4 regions of the Shinella sp. OV683 genome follow, and region 2 is predicted to be linked to each of the others. Evidence: predicted binding sites of a transcription regulator. Region 2 holds the regulator's gene; each other region holds the start of a gene.
The links. Region 2 encodes LexA, which represses DNA repair genes until DNA is damaged. Its sites were predicted from a motif close to TGTTCNNNNTGTGTTCNG; they were not measured.
Positions count from the first base shown of each region.

Region 1: a site for LexA is predicted at 2,245-2,262, ahead of ACXHRN_RS06555 (ribonuclease T2 family protein). Genes of this name have one in related genera too.
Region 3: a site for LexA is predicted at 1,710-1,727, ahead of ACXHRN_RS24995 (helicase-related protein). Genes of this name have one in related genera too.
Region 4: a site for LexA is predicted at 2,779-2,796, ahead of ACXHRN_RS18170 (glycosyl transferase). Genes of this name have one in related genera too.

Region 1 covers NZ_CM173543.1:1,367,251-1,373,054, forward strand. Annotated here, with positions in the region: gene ACXHRN_RS06540 (TerC family protein) at 1-115, opposite strand, end outside; gene ACXHRN_RS06545 (DMT family transporter) at 213-1,133, opposite strand; gene ACXHRN_RS06550 (alpha/beta hydrolase) at 1,133-2,080, opposite strand; gene ACXHRN_RS06555 (ribonuclease T2 family protein) at 2,448-3,089, shown strand; gene ettA (energy-dependent translational throttle protein EttA) at 3,197-4,846, shown strand; gene ACXHRN_RS06565 (ArsR/SmtB family transcription factor) at 5,031-5,804, shown strand, end outside.
Region 2 covers NZ_CM173543.1:2,583,673-2,589,476, forward strand. Annotated here, with positions in the region: gene ACXHRN_RS12330 (hypothetical protein) at 1-64, opposite strand, end outside; gene ACXHRN_RS12335 (AAA family ATPase) at 159-938, opposite strand; gene ACXHRN_RS12340 (hypothetical protein) at 938-2,941, opposite strand; gene ACXHRN_RS12345 (helix-turn-helix domain-containing protein) at 3,205-3,693, shown strand; gene lexA (transcriptional repressor LexA) at 4,039-4,761, shown strand; gene gmd (GDP-mannose 4,6-dehydratase) at 5,054-5,804, shown strand, end outside.
Region 3 covers NZ_CM173543.1:5,173,706-5,179,509, forward strand. Annotated here, with positions in the region: gene ACXHRN_RS24995 (helicase-related protein) at 1-1,479, opposite strand, end outside; gene ACXHRN_RS25000 (dihydrofolate reductase family protein) at 2,276-2,821, shown strand; gene phbB (acetoacetyl-CoA reductase) at 2,838-3,563, opposite strand; gene ACXHRN_RS25010 (acetyl-CoA C-acetyltransferase) at 3,642-4,823, opposite strand; gene phaR (polyhydroxyalkanoate synthesis repressor PhaR) at 5,122-5,712, shown strand; gene ACXHRN_RS25020 (hypothetical protein) at 5,779-5,804, opposite strand, start outside.
Region 4 covers NZ_CM173543.1:3,748,691-3,754,494, forward strand. Annotated here, with positions in the region: gene glyS (glycine--tRNA ligase subunit beta) at 1-1,720, shown strand, start outside; gene ACXHRN_RS18165 (transcriptional regulator) at 1,894-2,211, shown strand; gene ACXHRN_RS18170 (glycosyl transferase) at 2,214-2,732, opposite strand; gene ACXHRN_RS18175 (PA0069 family radical SAM protein) at 2,856-4,013, shown strand; gene rnhB (ribonuclease HII) at 4,184-4,834, shown strand; cobalamin riboswitch at 4,883-5,062, shown strand; gene bluB (5,6-dimethylbenzimidazole synthase) at 5,107-5,804, shown strand, end outside.

The sequences.
Region 1 (5,804 bases), 1.2 Mb from region 2:
CCTTCTTAGACTCGATCGAGATATAGAGGAGATTGTCGAAGCCGAGCACGGTTTCGAGCGCGGTCAGGATCAGGAAGGTGATGAGGCTGTCAATCGTGAAGAGGTTTTCAAACATGGTTGAGCCTTATGATCGCGGAAATTGCTGTCTTCGCTGATAGCGTTTGCACCGCGCCATTAGCAAGCGCCCACGACCAAAAACCTGAGCTGTCCCGTCAGATATCGCTGACCGTGGTCTGCTTGTCCTCGCGCCAGATGATAAACAGGCCCGAACCGATGATGATGGCAATGCCCACCCATTTCATCGGATTGGGGAAATCGCCGAACACCCAATAGGCGACGATACAGGCGGTGACGATTTCCAGATATTGCAGCGGCGCCAGCACCGAGGCCGGCGTGGCACGATAGGCATAGATCGACAGGATGCCGGCGACCGTGGCCGACAGGCCAAGACAGGCGAGATAGATGACCGTGTTGATCTCCGGGATCACCGGATCATAGAGCGGGATCTCAGCGAGATGCCCGACCGCCAGAAGCAGCGACGCAACCACCAATCCCCAGACGCTTGACTGGAACTGCATCGACCAGGGGTCTTCGCTGCTCGACAGCATCCGAGTCAGCAGGAGAAACGTCGCGACCGTGAACGCCGTGACGATCGGCAAGAGCGAAACCCAGCCGAACTGGCTGAAGCTCGGCTGGATGACCAGCAGCGAACCGCCAAAACCGGTGGCGCAGGCGATGATCTTGTTACGGCTGACATGTTCCTTGAGGAAGATGCCGCTCATCAGCGTCAGGATGGCCGGCTCGACAAAGAAGATCGCCATCGCATCGGCAACCGGCATGGTCTTCAGCGCATAGGTGTAGACGGTCATGCCGATGACGATCAGCAGGCCGCGCAGGAAATGGAAGAAGGTCTGGCGCAGAGAGCGGCTGAAAAGCGGGCCGCGCGTCACCACGAATGGCAGCACGAACAGTGCCTGAAACAGGAAGCGCGCTGCCGTGACTTGGCCTGCAGGAATGCTGGCGACTGAGAGTTTGGAGAACACATCGATAAGCGGTGCCGTCAGAACCGAGGCGCACATCAGCACGATGCCCGCGCTGGGAAGCACGGAAGGGGCAGTTCTGGTGTCTGTCATCAGGGCATTCCGGATTCTCGGCTTACGACGCTGTCGGCCCAGGCGGCGAAGGCCTTGATCGCATCGTCCCGGTCGAGCTCGTTGAGCGTCTCGTGGCGCATCTCGGGATAGAGGGTCAAGTGGATATTGAGAAAACCCATCGACGTCATTCGCCTTGCCAGCCATTCCATCGCTGCGCCATTCGACGTCGCCGGGTCATGGCCGCCACCGACGATATTGACGGGCATCGTGCGGCTGAGCCGGCCGAGTGCGGTGACGGAGCCCGCCTCGCCGGCCATCTGGATGACATCGAGCCACATTGAGACTGAAGGGTCCCAGCCACAGAGCGGATCGGCGATATAGGCCTCGACTTCCCTTTGGTCGCGGCTCAGCCAGTCGAAATCGGTGATGTGGTCGGGCACGGATTTGGCCCATTGCTGGAAGGTGAATTTGGGACCGAAGGCGCTCGGCACATCGGAGCCCTTGAGCGCGCGCTCGATCTTCAGCAGCAGGTGGCCCATCTTGCCGGCAAGGCCGGGATTGAGATCGGCATTCCAGATCGCCAGGCCATCGAAGGCGTCGGGGTGGGCCTCGGCCGTGGCCGCGGCAATCATGCCGCCCATGGAATGGCCAAACAGGATAATCGGCAGACCCGGATTCTCGGCCGCCGCAAGATTGCGCACAGCCATGACATCGTCGACGACCAATTGCGGGCCATTCTTTTGCGCGAAGCGGCCGATCGGCGCCCCCTCGGCCCGCGTTGCGCCATGACCGCGATGATCGTGGGCATAGATCATGAAGCCTTGCGCGGCGAGGTGATCCGCAAACCGGCCATATCGGCCGCTATGTTCGGCAAGGCCATGCGAGATGACGATGACGCCCTGGGGCGCGGAGGTTGGTTCGGCCCAGCGCAAAGCGAGTAGTGCACCTGTCGGGCTCCCATGCGTAGTTGCAGTCATGAAGCCCATTTGTTCCCCTCAGATCTGTCGCGGCAACCACACATATCCAGAATTGTCGGCCGAGGGAAGGATGCCAATTTTCGTCTTCGCGGTTGCAAATAGCCTTCGCGGTCGCAAAAAAATGCAAAATTTTTTAATTCTGGGTTGAAACAATTGCCAAAATATACTCTATATGTTCCGTTAATGTTCCGTAGTACATTAGGAGTCTGTGATGTTTCTGTGCCGCATCGCATTTCGACAGTATCAAAGTGCAGCATTTATCCTATTGTTTTTTGGTCTTTTCTTGCCCGCGTCCGCAGGGCAGGCGATCGAAATGAACGGTCCGGTTGTCCATACAACCGACAAGGCGGAACAAAGGCAAAATGACGGGAGGACAATGATGATCCTCGGCGTCAGCTGGCATTCCGGGTTTTGCGAGACCAGGCCGGGTCTGCGGGAGTGCCGGAATCAGGCTGCGGAACGGGCGGAGGCACGACAGTTTTCCCTGCATGGCCTATGGCAGATCCGTAAGAGTTACTGCGGCGTGCCCGAGGCGCTCAAGGCCGAAGACAAGAAGCACAAATGGCTCGATATGCCGGAACTTGCGCTTGACGAAGGGCTGAAGGTGGAACTTGCGCGCGCCATGCCGGGCACGCAATCCGGCCTCGACCGGCATGAATGGATCAAGCACGGTACCTGTTCGGGCGATGTCGCAGCAGGCTACTATGCGAGGGCACTGAAGCTGCTTGCTGCGCTGAACGGCTCTGAGGTTCAGACATTATTCGAGGGCAATCTCGGCAAGGTTCTCAAGCAGGACGAAATCCAGCAGGCATTCGACAGCGCATTCGGCCCTGGGGCGGGTGAGCGGATCAGGATGCGCTGTGCCAAGGACGGCGACAGGCAGGTGATCACCGGCCTGACGATCGGCCTCGGCGCGGTGGACGAGGGTGAGCAGGATCTCGGTGTGATGATTGAAGCTGCGGGCACAACCAAGTTCGGTTGCCCGGGCGGTGTCGTTGATGAAGCCGGCCTTCAATAGGCCGAGCTGGTGACGCGCTTGGCGAAAGCCCGGATTGCGATTGCCCCGCAGCCTGATTTGCCCTACATAGCCGGGCAAATTACGGATACGGTTTCATCGAGGTTAGCATGGCACGTCAATTCATCTATCATATGTCGGGCATCAACAAGGCATATGGTGCAAAGAAGGTCCTGGACAATGTCCACCTGTCTTTCTATCCGGATGCCAAGATCGGTATTCTCGGCCCCAACGGCGCCGGTAAGTCGACCGTGCTCCGGATCATGGCGGGGCTGGACAAGGAATGGAGCGGCGAGGCCTGGCTGGCCGAAGGCGCGACTGTCGGCTACCTGCCGCAGGAGCCGCAGCTCGATCCGTCCAAGACGGTGCTCGAAAATGTGATGGAAGGCGTGGCCGCCAAGACGGCCATCCTCGACCGCTACAACGAGTTGATGATGAACTATTCCGACGAGACGGCGGAAGAGGGCTCGCACCTCCAGGACGTCATCGACGCCCAGAACCTCTGGGATCTCGAATCCCAGGTGGAGATGGCAATGGATGCATTGCGTTGCCCGCCGGGTGATTCCGAAGTCACCAGTCTTTCGGGCGGCGAGCGTCGCCGCATCGCGCTCTGCAAGCTGCTGCTGTCGCAGCCCGACTTGTTGCTGCTCGACGAACCGACCAACCATCTCGACGCCGAAACCATTGCCTGGCTTGAAAAGCATCTGCGCGCCTATCCCGGCGCCGTGATGATGGTCACCCACGACCGCTACTTCCTGGATAACGTCACCAGCTGGATCCTGGAGCTCGATCGCGGTCGCGGTATTCCCTATGAGGGCAACTACACCGCCTATCTCGCTGCCAAGGCCAAGCGCATGCTGCAGGAGGGCCGCGAGGATGCTTCCCGCCAGAAGGCGCTTTCGCGCGAACAGGAGTGGATCGCTTCCAGCCCGCGTGCTCGTCAAGCAAAATCCAAAGCCCGTATCAAGTCCTACGATGAATTGGTGAGCGCGGCCGAGAAGCAGCGTCCGGGCGAAGCACAGATCATCATTCCGGTGAGCGAACGCCTCGGGCAGGTGGTCATCGAACTCGATGGCGTATCCAAGGGGTACGGCGATACACTTCTGATCGATGGCCTGTCGCTCAAGCTGCCGCCCGGCGGCATCATCGGCGTGATCGGGCCGAACGGCGCGGGTAAGACGACGCTGTTCCGGATGATCACCGGCCAGGAAAAGCCCGACAGCGGTACGATTCGCATCGGCGACACCGTGCAGATGGGTTATGTCGACCAGAGCCGCGACGCTCTCGATAGCAGCAAAACCGTCTGGGAAGAGATTTCCGGCGGTGCGGAAATCATCAAGCTTGGCAAGTTCGACATGAACTCCCGCGCCTATTGCGGTGCGTTCAACTTCAAGGGCGGCGACCAGCAGCAGAAGGTCGGCACGCTTTCGGGCGGCCAGCGCAACCGCGTGCATTTGGCAAAAATGCTGAAAGCGGGCGGCAATGTTTTGCTGCTTGACGAACCGACCAACGATCTCGATACCGAAACGCTCGGTGCGTTGGAAGATGCGCTCGAAAAGTTCGCCGGATGCGCGATTATCATCAGCCACGATCGCATGTTCCTCGACCGGCTGGCGACCCACATCCTGGCTTTCGAAGGCGACAGCCATGTCGAGTGGTTCGAAGGCAACTTTGAAGACTATGAGCAGGACAAGGTTCGTCGCCTCGGTGCCGAATCGATCAATCCGAGCCGCGTGACCTACAAGCGCCTGACGCGCTGATCTGCTTGGACGGGTTTTGGACGCCCCTTTCGGGCGCCAATTCTGTCAGATCGCTATGCGAAAGCCGGTCCGAAAGGGCCGGCTTTGCCGTTTCAGCAGCATTCGAAAAGCGCCATCCAATTTTCCACTTGCGCCAATGTGCCTAATCATATAAAGATATCTTTATATCTTGATTGGGTGACTTATGGCGAAGGTACAGGGCTTTTCTCTCGACACATTGGTCGATATTCTCAAGGCGGCAGCGGAGCCGACGCGGATGCGGCTTCTGGTGCTTTTGTCCTCGAGCGACCTGACCGTCACCGATCTTACCGAAATTCTCGGCCAATCGCAGCCCCGCATTTCGCGCCATTTGAAACTGCTTTCGGAAGCAGGCCTGATCAAACGTTATCAGGAAGGCGCCTGGGCGTGGTTTCGTCTGCGTCGCGAAGGCGACGCCTCTGGCCTGGTCCGCAAGATCATTGATGAAGCCTCGGGCGCCGATGCCGTCATGACGCGCGATCAGTCGCGGCTTTCCCAGGTGCGGGCGGTGCGGGCCGAAAAGGCGCAAGCCTATTTCAGCCGCAACGCTGCTGGCTGGGACAATCTGCGCAAGCTGCATGTCAGCGAGGCGGAGGTCGAGCGCGCACTCAAGGCGCTGGTCGGCGAACGTCCGATCGACGCATTCCTCGATCTTGGCACCGGTACCGGACGTCTCCTGCAGCTCTTCGAAGGCACCTACCGGCATGGTACGGGCGTGGATGCCAGCCGCGAGATGCTGGCGGTGGCGCGCGCTAATCTCGAGCGGTCAGGCATTACCAAGGCGACGATCCGCCTCGGCGATATCTTTAACCTGCCGCTCGATGGCGGCCAGTTCGATCTGGTCTCGATCCACCTGGTACTGCATTACCTCGAAAACCCGGAGCTTGCGATCGAAGAGGCGGCGCGGATGTTGCGGCCCGGCGGACGGCTGGTGATCGTC
Region 2 (5,804 bases):
CAAAGGACTTTATAGCGGATACCGCCATTTCCATTTCGTCAAGCAAATCAGATGTGTCAGACATTTTCAGTTTCTCCTTTTTGGGCATAGCTCCGCACTACGCCACACAAAGGCGCGGAGGTGATTGGTTTCATGTGATGGGAAGTCAGCAGCGACGGTTAGGCCGCTTCGGATTTCAATAGCTTCATGGCTTCGGGTTTAGAATTTGCGACGCGAAGCGCGGTTTCCAGATGATTTTTGCGGATGCCGGTAGCACCGCCTGTCAACCTTTTCGCAATTTCGAGTAGTTGCGTCAGATCGCGGAAGTTGGTTCGCCTTCCAAAGGCGCATAGGGCCTCGTAGGCATCTTTACCCTCAACATTGTAGGTGCTGCCAATCAGCTCGCAGTCATTTTTGTTCGGTCCCGGCAATGCCCTGCGGACGGCGATCCGGCTTTCAATTTGCTCCCAGGTGCGAGCATCACGCGTTGTGCCCGCAAGGCGCTCGGCATTGCCGGCTAAAACCAAACCCATATCGCATTTTTCTTGGACACGTAGGAGTTCCCGGAACGCCGTTGCCTCAAGCGTTTGAACTTCGTCCACCACAAGCAATCGCTGGACATGCTGCCAACGACCGTCCTTATAGACTTCTTGAGAACTAAAATTGTGGTAGACATCCTCCGCAATTTCGCGCTCATATTTCTTGCCTGTGCGTCTCCCGATGCTGTCGAGCAGGAGTTCGAACATGCCTTTGGTGCTTTTGCTTGGATCGGAAACCTCGCAATAGGAACCGCCCATTTCACGTGCGATATGCCACAGCGACGAACTCTTTCCTGTACCTGGCCTGCCGACGATATGAACCGGGAAACGGAGCGCAAGAGCAAGTGTGGCCGCCTCTCGAATAATTGAGACGGCTTCGGTCTCGACTATAGAAGCGGGTATATTGGCAGGACGCTCCATCAATTGCTCCTAGTGTTGGCGCTTATCATTGCCATTGCGGCCGCGGCTTCGCGGTTGGCGATCCGAATGCGTTCTTCCTCTACAAGCCAGGAAGCATTGTCCGCTGCGACAGGGAGGATTGCCCGCCTTTGCGATCCCGGCCGATTGACCGTGATTGTAGCGTCCGGTTCGTTCGGGATCACCGGCATCTGCCTTTGTCCGTAGGCAATCAGCTCAGCACCTACATCAATGTCAGGGACGGATTTAGAAAGCTTCGTGATAGCTTTGTTGCGAATGCTTGTGCGCCTGGCACTTTCTTTAGCCCCTCGCCCATCCAAGACATCGAAAGCACGATCGGCAACCGCGATACCGATCTCAGCGCCGTGTTCGTCAGTGATTAGCAGTTCGGCAAAGCCGTGGTATTTCGGCACGTGGGCAATCACTCGTCGTCCAAAGAACTCGAGCAAGCCGTCGCAAATCCACGGTGTGTCCTTTATTGAAATGCCGTGCCGATCAACGATACGCGTCACAGGGCGCGTGAATACTGTTAGGAGCCGTTCGGCATCGAGAAGGCTGGCTTTCCAACCGTTTCGAACATGCTGACCGAAAGCGAGCGCCGGCGAGGTTTTCAGTGCACCTTTCTGCGGCATATGTTCGTATGCGGTCAGGTGGCTGAAAAACTCTTCGCGGAACCCGTCAAATCCACCGGGATACGGCGCGTGCCGCTTGCCGAGCTTGGGAACCTTTGGGTTCATCGGATCATCGTCGCGCCAGCCTTGAATATGGCGCGCGTGCTGTTGATTGAACTGTCGGAACCAGCCTTCAACGTGTTTGGCGGCAGCATTGTACGGTTTGGCGCGAATAACACGGTTACGCTCTTCCGGCCCACTGAAGCCAACTACATTGGCTCCCAATTTAAGCGCATCCTCAAGATCGTCCGCAAAGCCATACTCCGATCCATTATCGGCATAAAGATATTGCGGAACGCCAAAGGCCGGATGCTGGCACATGTTGACGAAAGCCGTTATGATATCGCTGTTTCTGACCCCGCCCCTGTCATCGAATTGGATCAGCTCGCAGAACACGCGATTGGTCGCAATGTCGTGAAAGGCGATCAACTTTGGGGTCGAATAGCTTCCATCACCGCGAAGAACCTCCACGTTGATATGGTGAACGTCCATCACCACAACTTCCATCGGAACAAGATTGGCCGTGGTGCGGCGTATGCGAGGTTTGTTGTCCTCGCTAGCCTTTCGGTCTTTGCGGTGGCGCGCAACAGCTTTGAAGTGCGCCTCTTCCTGCACAAAGGCCTGTGGAATGCGGAATATGGGCTCTTCACGTGTAGTATCATTCAAACGGAAGCCGTAGGCGGCGGTGATTTCCTTCAGCTTCTCTGAAGTCAGGACGAGTGTCTGTTTGAACTGACCGTCGCCTTTGATCAGGCTGCGAACGTATTGCTTCAGATCGTGCTGGATTGTGGATTTCATGGCATCATCGAACGGGACGGCATTCGTCCAGGCGCGGCTTATGAAGACCTTCTTTTCGCCCTTGTCCTTCCGAATTTTGCTGGTCAGACCGTGGACCCCATAAAGCTCAAAATCCTGCATCCATTTATAAAGTGTGGACTTGGAGAGCTTTGTGGGCTGACCTGTCCAGTCATGCACGATGCGTCCATGGTGGCGGTCGATCTCAGCCTTGCGGCCCGAACTGCCCTTCGGCTGTTCAAGGGCGCGGCTGATCAGATCGTATTTCCAGTTGCGCTCAAGTTGCGCAGCATCACCGAAACGAAGTTTTGAAACGGCTTCATCGGTGGTCTGAAGGGCCTTTAAACGCTCTTGAATATGCGCCGGAAGGCTCGAAACCTTCACCTGATATTGCTTGCCGGAGTTGCCGCCCCGACCGAAGGCGGTCCGGACTTCAAGCGCCGCGCCATACCAACTACCATTCTTGAGTGCCTTCCAAACCGCCTGTCTGCTGATACCCGAAACATGGCTGAGTATGTCGACATCCACGAAGTTAGCCATTGAAAGCTCCCGCTTCCTTCATCAGACGAAGTCTCAGTCTTTTCGCGCTTGGGCCATTTCGCTTTCCCTTAAGGACATCGGATGCCCACACGCGACAAATGCCGTTTTGCGAACACCACTTGCTGAGTGAAGTGCCTTGGGCGATAAAGCCAGCACGTACCACGGCAAAAAGATGGCAGCCGGGCGATGCAATTATTTGTTTTGTTGTCTCAGACTTCATAGTGAAGTCTATGACTTCATTTTTCGTGAGTGTCAAATAGAAAATGGATGAGCATGTTCGGGTTTTCATCGAACGTCTAAAAGCCGCGCTCCTCATCCAGACGGATGAAGAACTGGCTTCACGAATTGGCTATTCTAAACAGGCAATCGCGAACTGGCGGCGACGTGGCGCTGTGCCAAACAAGGCTCGGACAAAGATCGCACAACTGGCCGGCCCCGAATTTGCGGCCGACGAGTGGGAACAGCTCGGTCATGTGCAACGCGAGAAAGCGATCTTATATGCGTGCCTCTCAAGAATCTTTGCCCGCCTGGCTTCGACCTACGCACAGCCATTGGCACCACACGACTTTGCCAAGTTGGGTATACAATTCAATGATCTTGAAGAAGGGCTACTTTCCCATATTAGAGACGAAGCGTCGCACGGAGCTTCCGAGGCCGAGATAATCCAGCGACTTTGGGGAGGGCTCGATGACGACAAGCTAATTGAAGTGGCGTGGTTTTTCATCGACGTCGGTAAGGCGCTTAGAAGCTAGGTTTACCAATAGGTTTACCAATCACTGACGTTTACAATTTATTCCGGCACTGGGTTGTCCAATAAACGAAATGGAATCAAACACTTCATCGCTATGCTGGAATGGAAAAATTGAGGTTGGCAAATGCCGCGATTGGCAACCCTATTTTTTGCCGGAAAACCCTTTAAAATCAGACGTCGCTAGGGATTTTCATTCCAGAATAGCTCTGACAGCCATTCCCAAATAGCTTTCGCGCCTCCAACACAACGCCCCATCATCATTAACCTTATCTAAAGCCCTTGCAGAACATAAATGGAACAGATAGTGTTTGTTCCAGATTTGTTTCGCGATTCTGAGAGGGCTGCGATGCTAACGAGAAAGCAACAAGAGCTACTCCTGTTCATCCACGAACGGATGAAGGAGTCCGGCGTGCCGCCTTCCTTCGACGAAATGAAGGATGCGCTCGACCTCGCCTCGAAGTCCGGTATTCACCGGCTTATCACCGCGCTCGAGGAGCGCGGCTTCATCCGCCGCCTCCCAAATAGGGCGCGCGCGTTGGAAGTCATCAAGCTGCCGGAAGCCTATTCGGCGAGCATCAAGCCGCAACAGCGCGGCTTCTCCCCAAGCGTCATCGAAGGTTCGCTCGGCAAGCCGCAGGCGGCGCCGGTCGCTGCCAAGCCGCCCGCCAATGACGATCGCTCCGACTCGGTGTCCATTCCCGTCATGGGGCGGATCGCCGCCGGCGTGCCGATCTCGGCGATCCAGAACAACACCCATGACATCGCGGTTCCCGCTGGCATGATCGGCGGCGGTGAGCATTACGCGCTCGAGGTCAAGGGCGACTCGATGATCGAGGCCGGCATTCTCGACGGCGACACGGTGATCATCAAGAACGGCTCCAGTGCCAGCCCCGGCGACATCGTCGTGGCGCTCGTCGACGACGAGGAAGCAACGCTCAAGCGCTTCCGTCGCAAGGGCGCATCGATCGCGCTCGAGGCCGCCAACCCGGCTTACGAGACCCGTATCTTCGGGCCCGATCGCGTCAAGATCCAGGGCAAGCTTGTCGGCCTGATCCGCCGCTATCACTAAGCAGTGACGCGCGTCCCTCGCCGTCCATTACGCGGCGGCGAGAGTAATATTGCGCATTTACCTTTGCACGCTGCAGCGATTGCGAAATTTCCCCGTCTCGGATAAGGAAATTCGCATGGGGCTTTTCAATTTTTCAGAAGATTATTGCGGATCATGGCGAAAGCATTTGTACTTTCGCCTGTGTGGCTGCGGTTTCCTTGAGATTTGACATTTTACCGCCTGATTCCGCACTTAGCGCGGTAGGCGGTATGGATGGCTTGCCCAATCCAATTGCGTGTGACAGGAGACTCTATTGAGCAAAAACAATAAGAAAGTAGCGCTGGTTACCGGCATCACCGGTCAGGATGGGGCCTATCTCGCAGAATTGCTGCTGAGCAAGGGCTATATCGTCCATGGCATCAAGCGCCGCTCCTCCTCGTTCAACACGAGCCGCATCGAAAACATCTACCAGGACCCGCATGAAGAGGACCAGCGTTTCATCCTCCATTACGGCGACATGACGGATTCCACCAACCTGATCCGCATCGTTCAGGAAGCGCAGCCCGACGAGATCTACAATCTTGCCGCCCAGAGCCATGTGCGCGTCTCGTTCGAGACGCCGGAATACACTGCCAATGCCGACGGCATCGGCACGTTGCGCCTGCTGGAAGCCATCCGAATCCTGAAGCTAGAGAAGAAGACCCGTTTCTACCAGGCCTCGACGTCGGAGCTTTATGGCCTGGTGCAGGAAGTGCCGCAGAAGGAAACGACGCCGTTTTATCCGCGCTCGCCCTATGCAGCCGCCAAGCTCTACTCCTACTGGATCACGGTCAACTACCGCGAAGCCTATGGCCTGCATGCCTCCAACGGCATTCTCTTCAACCATGAGAGCCCACTGCGCGGCGAGACTTTCGTGACCCGCAAGATCACCCGTGCTGCCGCTGCCATTCGTCTCGGCAAGCAGGAAAAGCTCTATGTCGGCAACATCGATGCCAAGCGCGACTGGGGCCATGCCCGCGAATATGTCCGCGGCATGTGGATGATGCTGCAGCAGGACAAGCCCG
Region 3 (5,804 bases), 2.6 Mb from region 2:
ACCATTCACACTGATTTCAGCTTCCAGCATAGCATTCTCTCTTAGGCGCCTCATGAGCACAGATGTCCTGCGATCTACGAAGCGTTTGGTCAACCGTTCATGCAACGCATCAGAGAGGCGATCCTCAATGTCGCGCGTTTTTTCCTGCCAGTGTACCGGATCGGCAAGCCAGCCCGGGCGATTGGACACATAGGTCCAAGTCCTGATTTGCGCAATACGCGCTGACAGCGTGTCAATCTCGCCATCGGTGCGGTCTGCCCTGCGGACTTGCTCGGCCACGAACGTCTCATCGACTGCGCCGTGCCGGACAATGTCCTTGTAAATTGCCGCAACCATATCGGAATGCTGCAGCGAGGTGATCCGCCGGTAATCCGGCAATGCGCAAATCTCCCAGAGCTTTTCCACTCTTTCCCGCGTCGTGGCAAGCCGCAAAATGTCGGGGTCGCGCGACAAAAGCTCCAGCGCCTGCAAATCGTCCGCCGGCAGGGCTTTTGTCAGGCCGTGAACGCGGGGTGCGGTGTCGAGGCTGGCGTGCAGGCTGGCAAGCGTGGAGAAATCCAGCGACTTGGAGCGCCATTGCATGACCTTGACCGAGTCGAAATGGTGCGATTCGATGCGCTCGACCAACTCATCGGTGAGCGGCGGTGTGTTGCCGGTAACGCCAAAGGTGCCGTCGCGCATGTAGCGTCCGGCACGTCCGGCGATCTGGCCGAGTTCGCCGGCATTGAGGTTTCGGTACTGGAAGCCGTCGAATTTGTGGTCCTGGGCAAACGCGACGTGGTCGACATCCAGGTTGAGGCCCATGCCGATGGCATCGGTGGCGACGAGATATTCGACCTCGCCTTCCTGATAGAGGGCGACCTGGGCGTTGCGGGTGCGCGGGCTGAGTGCGCCAAGCACGACGGCGGCACCGCCGCGCTGGCGCTTGACCAGTTCGGCGATCGCATAGACCTCGTCGGCCGAGAATGCGACGATGACGCTGCGGCGCGGCAGGCGGGTGATCTTTTTCGAGCCGGCATAGAAAAGCTGCGACAGGCGCGGCCGCTCGGTGATGTGAATGCCTGGCAGGATATGGGCGAGAATAGACTTCATCGTCGCCGCGCCCAGCAGCAGGGTCTCCTCACGGCCGCGCAGATTGAGGATGCGATCGGTAAAGATGTGCCCACGGTCGAAATCGGTGGCCAACTGCACTTCGTCGATCGCCACGAAGGCCGCGCGCGTTTCGTTGGGCATCGCTTCGACGGTGCAGACGGAAAAGCGCGCGTTCGGCGGCGAGATCTTCTCCTCGCCGGTGATCAGCGCGACATTGGCCACGCCGACCCTCTCGACAACCCGGCCATAGACTTCACGCGCAAGCAGCCTGAGCGGCAGCCCGATGATGCCCGACGAATGGGCGACCATCCGCTCGATGGCGTAGTGGGTCTTGCCTGTATTGGTCGGCCCGAGCACCGCAGTTACCCCGCGGCCGCTCAATGTCATGGGATCGGATTTCAAATCGGTCCAGTCCAGGGTTCACTGTCTTGCCTGGCTGTCGAGCCGGGCGGCATTCCTTGCATCTCCTTTGTTGCAATTGCAAGACAGGATCCGGCAAGGGGTGAGATGACACATAGATAGGCCGTTTGAGCGCCGTGGTAAGTGCAAAAATCAACAATTCGGAAGGCATTGGAACAGCGTAGGAACGAATCGGCGACGAATCGCTGACTCCCCGACGTTCCCGGATTGTTCACCGCAAGATGTGGTGGTTTCACCCAATATGGCTACGAGGATCTGAATCCCTGACATGATTCCACACGAAAGCTGTGGAAGATGGCAAAAGTTGCGGGAAACCGTGTCAAAGCGAGATTCAACATATGGTTAACCAATTGTAAACTTTGATGGCTTCTGCCTCAGCTCGGCACAGATAAGGTGCACTGAACCTTTGAGGAACGAATCGCAGACGAATCGCGGTTGGCACGGTGTTCCCTGTTGGTTCTCCACAGCATATGGTGCAGCAAGAGTATGTTAACCATATCGAGTCGCAGAAATGAGGGAATCGCTCGATTTTGCGCCCTATGGTCCTGATTCAGGTGCGGAAAATGCAATCTCTTGCCTCGTTGCCTGATACAGGCCGGCTCTGTGAACCAATATGGAACGAATCGCTGACGAATCAGGGCTCGGCCATGTTTCCTGCTTTGTTCACTGCAATATATTGTGCAAGAACAAATTCTTAACCATATCGGAGAAGATGCTCAGGCGGGGTTTGACAGCCATTCAGCGCCGCTTTGGAGGAGCTTTCATGCTGCAAGGCCATGTCTTTATCGCAACCAGTCTCGACGGTTTCATAGCGCGCAGGAACGGAGACATTGATTGGCTGCCGGCCCTCTCCGCCGGTGGTGGCGACTATGGCTATGGCGATTTCATTGCTGGCATGGATGGGCTGATTATGGGGCGGGGCAGCTACGAAAAGGTGATTTCATTCGAGGAATGGCCCTACACAAAGCCTGTCGTCGTGCTCAGCCGGTCGCTGGCACCCGACGGTGTGCCCGCACGCCTTGCCGGCAAGGTGCGGATTTCCGATCTCGAACCTGCTGCGATTGCCGCAGAGCTGGCGAGCGAAGGCTGGGTGCATGCCTATATCGATGGTGGCAAGGTGATCCAGTTGTTCCTGCGAGCGGGACTGATCGAGGATATGGTCATATCGCAAATCCCGGTGCTTCTTGGAGACGGCCTGCCGCTGTTCGGGCCGCTGGAACAGGATATCGCACTTGACCACTTGGGAACCGCGGTCTTTTCGTCGAGCCTCGTCCAGCAGCGCTATCGGATAAAGCAGCCGCCGGCGTAACCGGCGGCTTTAGCGGTCAGGCCAGATACTGGCCGCCATTGGCGCTCAGAGTGGCGCCGGTGACGAAGCCGGCGTCGTCTGAGGCAAGAAAGACCACGCAACGGGCGATTTCTTCCGGCTGGCCCAGACGTCCGACCGGGATCTGCGGGATGATCTTCTCGTTCAGCACTTTTTCCGGCACCGCCATGACCATTTCGGTGGCGATGTAGCCCGGGCAGATGGCGTTGACGGTGATGCCCTTGGCCGCACCCTCCTGGGCGAGCGCCTTGGTGAAGCCGAGATCGCCGGCCTTGGCCGCCGAATAGTTCACCTGGCCCATCTGGCCCTTCTGGCCATTGATCGAGGAGATATTGATGACGCGGCCGAAGGATCGGTCGCGCATGCCCGTCCAGACGGGATGGGTCATGTTGTAGAGGCCGGTGAGGTTGGTGTTGATCACCTGGCTCCACTGGTCCGGCGTCATCTTATGGAACATGCCGTCGCGGGTAATACCGGCATTGTTGACCAGGACTTCGACCGGGCCGAGATCGGCTTCGATCTTGGCAAGGCCCTCCTTGCAAGCCTCATAGTTGGAGACGTCCCACTTGTAGGTGGAAATGTCGTTGGCTTTCGAGAAGGCTGCAGCCGCCTCGTCATTGCCGGCATAGACTGCCGCCACCTTGTATCCTGCCGTCTTGAGAGCCACTGAAATGGCTGCGCCGATGCCTCTTGTTCCGCCTGTGACGACTGCTGTTCTGCTCATGCCTTCCTCCCCATTCTCGCTGCGCATGTTGGATGGGCAGCCGGGTCTTGTTGGATCCGGCTGCGGAATAGTCTCGGATCACATCGTCTCGACGCACATGGCGATGCCCATGCCGCCGCCGATGCAAAGGGTTGCGAGGCCCTTCCTGGCGCCGCGACGCTTGAGCTCGAACAGCAACGTGTTGAGAATGCGGGCGCCTGATGCACCGATCGGGTGGCCGATGGCGATTGCGCCGCCATTGACGTTGAGGATCGCCGGATCCCAGCCGAGATCCTTGCCGACGGCGCAGGCCTGAGCAGCAAACGCTTCATTGGCTTCGACAAGATCGAGATCGCTGATCGACCAGCCGGCCTTGGCAAGCGCCTTGCGGGTGGCCGGGATCGGGCCGGTGCCCATGACCTTCGGATCGACGCCGGCGGTGGCCCAGGAAACGATGCGGCCAAGCGGCTGAATGCCACGCTTGGCGGCTTCTGCTTCGGTCATCAGCAGGGTGGCGGCGGCGCCGTCATTGAGGCCCGATGCGTTGCCGGCGGTCACGGTGCCTTCCTTGTCGAAGGCAGGACGCAGCTTGGCGAGCCCATCCATGGTCGCGCCGATGCGGATGTATTCGTCGCTGTCGACGGTGACGTCGCCCTTCTTGCCCTTGATGACGAAGGGAATGATTTCGTCCTTGAAGCGACCGGCGACCTGCGCGGCTTCCGCCTTGTTCTGCGACGAGAGTGCAAACGCATCCTGCTCTTCGCGGGTCAACTGCCACTGCTTGGCAACGTTTTCGGCAGTGATGCCCATGTGGTAACCGTGGAAGGCGTCCGTCAGGCCATCCTTGATCATCGTATCGATCATCTTGAAGTCGCCCATCTTCACGCCCGAGCGGAGATGCTGGCAATGCGGGGCCATCGACATGGATTCCATGCCGCCGGCGACGATGATCGAGGCATCGCCCGACGCGATCTGCTGCATGCCGAGTGCGACGGCGCGCAGGCCGGATCCGCACAGCTGGTTGATGCCCATCGCGGTTGCTTCGACAGGAATGCCGGCCATCACAGCAGCCTGGCGGGCCGGGTTCTGGCCTTCGCCGGCCTGCAGCACCTGGCCGAGGATGACTTCATTGACTTCGGCCGCTTCCACGCCGGCGCGCTCCAGCACACCCTTGACGACGGCGATGCCGAGTTCATGGGCTGGTGTATTGGCAAAGCTGCCATTGAATGAACCGACGGCCGTGCGCGCGGCACTGGCGATGACGATGGACGGGCTGCTCATGAGTATTTCCTCCTGGAAAGTCTTTGGCCGACACTGGCAAACCGACCGTGACCTGTCAAATCATATCCGGCCGATGAGGTGGGGGCGCCTTGCCCGACGCGACATCGGTTGCAAAACATCCTTCGCTCAATATGGGGCTTTTGCCGCACCGCATCTACTGCGCAATAAAAAAATGCGGCGACCTCGCCGCATTGCACAAAATGATTGTCTTTGCGAGCATTTTCCGCATAGACTGTTGGAAACGCCGCACAAAAATCTTGGGAGAGAGGGCGTTTATCAAGGCTGTCAGGAGGAACACATGGCCAAGAACGATGGGCAAATCGTCATCAAGAAATACGCCAACCGGCGGCTGTACAATACTGGAACGAGCACCTATGTGACGCTCGACGACCTTGCCCAAATGGTCAAGCGCGGAGAGGATTTCACCGTTCAGGACGCCAAGACCGGTGACGACATCACCCATTCGGTGCTGACCCAGATCATTTTCGAGCAAGAATCCAAGAACGGCAACACGCTTCTGCCGATCTCATTCCTGCGTCAGCTAATTTCCTATTACGGCGACCAGATGCAGACCTTCGTGCCGTCCTATCTTGAACAATCGATGCAGGCATTCGGCGAGCAGCAGGTGCAAATCCGCGAGCATCTTGCCAAATCGCTCGGCGATACGCCTATCGCAAAGAACCTGCAGATTCCGATGCAACTGATGGAAGAGCAGATCAAGCGCAACACCGAAATCTTCCGTCAGGCGATGGAAGTGTTCGCACCTTTCACGGCCAATGCCGCGAAGCCCGCCCAGGCGGCCGAGCCGCGCACCAAGTCGGAAACCACCGATATTGCCGACCTGAAGGAACAGCTGAAGGCGCTGCAGGCCAAGATCGAGAAGATGTGAGCTAGCGACGGGCAGGCTTTCTACGCATTTCCTTAAGGCGAACGGCTGACTTCGCCTGGAAATGCGTCAGAGCCCGATCGACACATCGCGTG
Region 4 (5,804 bases), 1.2 Mb from region 2:
CATCTGCACCTTTGGCGCGGAACACGACGAGCCCACTGTGATCCCCTTCGAGGTCGACGGCATCGTTGCGTCGAACATCACCTACGGCCACCGCTTCCATGCACCGGGCGCGATCACCGTCAAACGGTTCTCCGACTACGTTTCGAGCCTCGAAAAGGCCAAGGTCATTCTCGATGCCGAACGTCGCAAGGAGATCATCCTCACCGACGCCCGCAACATCACCTTCGCCTCCGGTCTTGAACTGGTCGAGGACGAAGGTCTGCTGGAAGAGGTCTCGGGCCTCGTCGAATATCCGCAAGTGCTGATGGGCACGTTTGAGGAAGACTACCTCAAGATCCCGGCTGAGATAATCCGCCTGACGATCAAGACCAACCAGAAGTGTTTCGTCGTCGCCAAGCCGGGCGCATCGGGCGAACACCTCGAACTGTCCAACCACTTCATCCTGATCGCCAACATCGAGGCCAAGGATGGCGGCGCGGAAATTGTCCACGGCAATGGCAAGGTCGTGCGTGCGCGTCTGTCGGATGCGCTGCATTTCTACAAGCGCGACCAGGGGGATCTGCCGGATCTTCAGGATCTCGCCGCATCGGCCGCCAAATTCGGCCTCGATCTCAAGAAGCCGCTCGACCAGCGGATGGCTAAGCTCGACTTCCTCAATGTCACGTTCCAGGCGAAGCTGGGCACCCAGGGCGCCCGCGTCGAACGCATTCGCGGCCTGGCGGCGGAACTCGCCAAAGTGACCAAGGCCGACCCGATCAAGGTTGATCGCGCCGCGGTACTTGCCAAGGCCGACCTGCGCACCGAAGCCGTCGGTGAATTCCCTGAGCTACAGGGCCTGATGGGCCGCAAATACGCGCTGCTGCAGGGCGAAGATACATCGGTGGCAGCAGCGATCGAAGAACACTGGAAGCCTAATGGCCCGTCCGACCGCGTGCCGACCGATCCGGTGTCTATCACAGTCGCACTCGCTGACAAGCTGGATACGCTGGTGGGCTTCTGGGCGATTGACGAAAAGCCGACCGGCTCGAAGGATCCCTATGCACTGAGAAGAGCGGCGCTGGGTGTGATTAGCTTGATTCTTGATAATCGCATCGATCTCGATATTCTGCTGGTCGCATTCCACCACGCGAAGCAATTTCCGGCATGTGATCCGGTCATGGTCTCCTTCGAACTTGCTGTATTTTTTGGGGAGCGGCTGAAAGTCCAGCTAAAGGATGATGGCATTCGCCCGGACTTCGTTGATGCTGTGCTCGATATGGGCACGCGGCGTGAACAGATGATGCCTGGTATGGAAAATACCAAGCGCATTTTGTCGATTACTCTTCGTGCACAGGCATTGGCAGCATTCATAAACACAGAAGACGGCAAGAACCTGCTGGCAGGCACCAAGCGCGCGACACAGCTGCTGGCCGCCGAGGAGAAGAAGGGCACCGTGGTCGCCGATCGCATCGATCTGTCGCTGCTGACGCTACCCGCCGAAAAGGCGCTGCATTCGGCCATCGTCGTGGCCTCGCAGGGTGCGGCAGAAGCCGTGGCCCGTGAAGACTTCGAAGGCGCAATGGAAGCACTCTCGAAGCTGCGCGGACCGGTCGACACGTTCTTCAACGATGTGCTCGTTAATGACGACAACGCCGATATCCGCGCCAACCGCCTGGCTCTGCTGGCGGCAATTCGCAGCGCGACGGGTGCGGTGGCGGATTTCTCGAAGATTTCGGGATGATACAAGTCCCGCGGCACCGCCGGTCTTGAGGTGTAGCGCGATGGCCACAGGCACCAGCGCGCTGCGATAATTCGCCCAGATAAGTTACATTTTTTTACAATGCTGCCGTGAATGCGACCAACTCGCACCTATATGTGCTGAGGATGAAATGATTTGCTCGCAGGATGATCGCGATGGCGCTGCCAAATGACGTTAAAAATACAATCAGGGCCCGCCTGCAGTCCGACTATGCGTTCCGGTTCGCGCTGCTGTCCGAAGCAGTCGAAGCGTTGTTGAGCAACGATCTGCTCACTGCAAAGAGCGTGTTGTGGGATTATATCGACGCCACGATCGGCTTTGCGGACCTCTCTTCGCAGACCGGATTGCCGGAGAAAAGCCTGATGTGGATGTTCAGCGAAAGCGGTAATCCGCGCGCAACAAGTCTGTTCAAGGTGCTGGCCGTGCTGCAGAAAACACAGGGCATCCACCTCGCGGTCGACGCGGCGGCCTAAGCCTAACGACCCTGCCGGATGACCCAGGCGGGGATCAGTTCCGAACGCAGTTTTTTCACCGATGATGCCCTGGCGAGCGCCGTCAGGTCCATGCCGGGCCGCGCGAGCGATGCAGCCTGGCGCTTTGGCATCAGGAAGCCGAGTTCCAGCACACCTGCCCTCGATGTCAGCCGCTTGAAGAACGGCCGGCGGAAGCGGCGCGACGGGGAAAAGCGCGCCGGCGACTTGCCAAGGGACGCATATTCGAGGATTTCCTCGATCCAGCCGGATTGCGGCCGCGCACCGGGTTCGAGCAGCATGACCCACTCGCCGCGCGCTGCGCGCAGCGTTTCGTGCAGGTCCCATTTCTCCAGGAATTTGCAGCCGGCGGCATCGGCGACGGCCGCCGAGCCATCGCGCGAACCGTGATCGAGTACGATCACGTCGCTCACCAATCCATCCACCGCACCCGACACCAGCACGGCGAGCGTATAGGCGAGTTCCGGCTCGTTATCCCGGCATTCCAGCAAAACAGTCAGCATTGCTTACCTTTAGAGGAAGGATTTGAAAAATGCGAGTCATGGATTTTGTTCTTGCAATGTTCTCTTTTTCACGATAGGAAAATAATCAGGACGAGGCAAGGAATCGCCTCACTGGAGACACCCATGATCAACATGTCGCTTGCGCGGCAGGCTGCTTTTGCGCCTGCCAATACGGCAGAGATTGCCGATAGTCTTCTCACCGAAAGCGGCCTCAGGATCGAGATCGACCGCCGTCGCGGGCGCGCTGCCGGCATCAATCCGGCAGGCCGCTTCGAGCCGCAGGAACGTGAAGTGCTCGACGATGGCTGGCAGACGCTGGAAAGCCTCGATCCATTCAAGACTGAAGTGCAGGTGGAAAAGCCGCGCAGCATCATCGCCCGCAACGACAGTCCGGACATCCCTTTCGACCGTTCGATCAATCCCTATCGCGGCTGCGAACATGGCTGCATCTATTGCTTCGCGCGGCCGACGCATTCCTATATGGGCCTGTCTGCAGGACTGGATTTCGAGGCCAAGCTGTTTGCCAAGCCGGACGCGGCCAGGCTTCTGGAGCGCGAGCTTTCCAAGCCGGGCTACAAGCCGAAGACGATTGCCATCGGCACCAACACCGATCCTTATCAGCCGATCGAGAAGGAATGGCGGATCATGCGGCAGATTCTCGAAGTGCTGGCCGCTGCCAACCATCCCGTTTCGATCGTGACGAAATCGGCGCTGATCATGCGCGACATCGATATTCTCAGCGGGATGGCCGAGCGCGGGCTTGCCAAGGTGGCGCTGTCGGTGACGACGCTCGACCGCAAGCTGGCGCGGCTGATGGAGCCGCGTGCCTCGACGCCCGCCCGGCGGCTGGAGGCGATCAGGGCGCTCAGTTCGGCCGGCGTGCCGACTGCTGTCATGGCTGCACCGATGATCCCGGCGCTCAACGATCACGAATTGGAGCGCATCCTCGATTCCGGCAAGGCGGCCGGTGCGACTGAGGCAAACTATATCCTGCTCAGGCTGCCGCTGGAGGTGAGTCCGTTGTTCCGCGACTGGCTGCTGAGGAATTATCCCGACCGCTACCGGCATGTGATGAGCCTGATACGTTCGATGCGCGGCGGCAAGGATTACGACGCCGAGTTCGGCAAGCGCATGAAGGGCGAAGGCCCCTATGCGTGGCAACTCAATCGCAGGTTCGAACTGGTGATGAAGAAGCTCGACATGCGCAGACGCGGCATTCAGCTGAATACCGATCTGTTCGTGCCGCCGAGTGGCGCAGGCGTGCAGCTCAGCCTGCTGTAACTGATTTAAAGCTCTTCAGCGCCCGGGCTCCATCCCTGCCCCGCGAGCACCGGCGCTGAATGACCGTGCGGCCCGCCATCCCCCGCCTTGGCCGGCCGCGCCCCTGTTCTGGAATGCCGCCCTCATTCCAGGACTTGCAGGGAATCGGGAGAACGTGTCAAACCACCCGCATGAAACGGCACGCTCTCACCGATTCCCTCCCCTTTCTGGAGGAAGACCCGCAGCCGACTTTCCTGATCGAGGAAGGCCTGGTGCGGGACGGATATGAATATGTCTGCGGTCTCGACGAAGCCGGCCGTGGGCCGCTTGCCGGTCCGGTGGTCGCCAGTGCGGTGATCCTCGACCCGCGCAACATTCCCGAGGGACTGCATGATTCCAAGCAGTTGACGGCCGCGAGGCGCGAAGAGCTGTTTGAATTGATTCTGGCGACGTCGGAAGTTGCCATTGCCTCGGTCAGTGCCGCCGAGATCGATAGGACCAACATTCTCAAGGCCAGCCTGGAGGCGATGCGCCGTGCCGCACATTCGTTGCACCGTCGACCGAAGTTTGCGCTGATCGACGGCCGCGATGTCGCACCCGGCCTGCCCTGTCCGGCCAAAGCGCTAGTGAAGGGCGATGCCCGCTCCTTCTCGATCGCAGCTGCCTCGATCGTCGCCAAAGTGACGCGCGACCGGATCATGGCCGCAGCCGGCAATCGCTTTCCGGGTTACGGCTTCGAGTTCCATGCCGGCTATGCCACCGAGTTCCATCGCAACGCCATTGTAGAACTCGGCCCCTGTGGCATCCACAGGATGACATTCCGGCCACTGCGCAAGGATTGATCGCGTCATAAGGCGCCGCCGGCAGATTGCCCTTCCAGTCTCAAACCTGCTAGACAACAATTGTTCGGTGCCCATGTGAATGGGAGAATCGGGAAGCGGGTGCAAATCCCGCGCGTGCCCAACGCTGTAAGGGGGACGGAGTTCGCTGATATGCCACTGGGAAACCGGGAAGGCGGCGATCTCCGGATGAACCCGAGCCAGAAGACCGGCCGGACATATCAGGCTTGAAAGCGCGGACGGCTTTCACAGCAGCCAATTGTCGGGGTAAGACAATGCAAGGCAATCATGCGCGCCATCTTTCGATGGCCGGTCCATTTTCCGAATCCGAGACGGCGGCCGTCTATCGCGCCATTCATTCGCGCCGAGACGTGCGGAATGAATTCCTAGCCGATCCCGTGCCGGACGCGGTGATCCAACGGCTGCTGACGGCAGCCCATGCCGCGCCATCGGTGGGCTATATGCAGCCGTGGAATTTCATGCTGATCCGCGACGAGGCCAATCGCGAGGCGGTCCACAAGATCTTCCAGGATGCCAACGACGAGGCGGCCGACCAATTGCAGGGCGATCAGAAGCGCAGCTACATGGCGCTTAAGCTCGAAGGAATTCTCAAAGCGCCATTGAACATCTGCATCACCTGCGATCGCAAGCGCGGCGGCGATTTCGTGCTGGGTCGCACCCACAATCCGCAGATGGATCTCTACAGCACCGTTTGCGCGGTGCAGAATTTCTGGCTCGCGGCGCGGGCCGAAGGGATCGGTGTCGGCTGGGTCAGCATCTTCGATCACGAGCGGCTGAAACAGCATCTCGGCGTTCCAGACAGCGTCGAGATCGTCGCCTATCTCTGTGTCGGCTATGTCGATCAGCTCTACGTCAAACCCGAACTGGCCGTGAAAGGCTGGCGTGAGAAGATCGCGCTGGAAAAGCTGATCTTTGAGGAACGCTGGCCGGAAGCCTCTCATGTCCTGGGGTT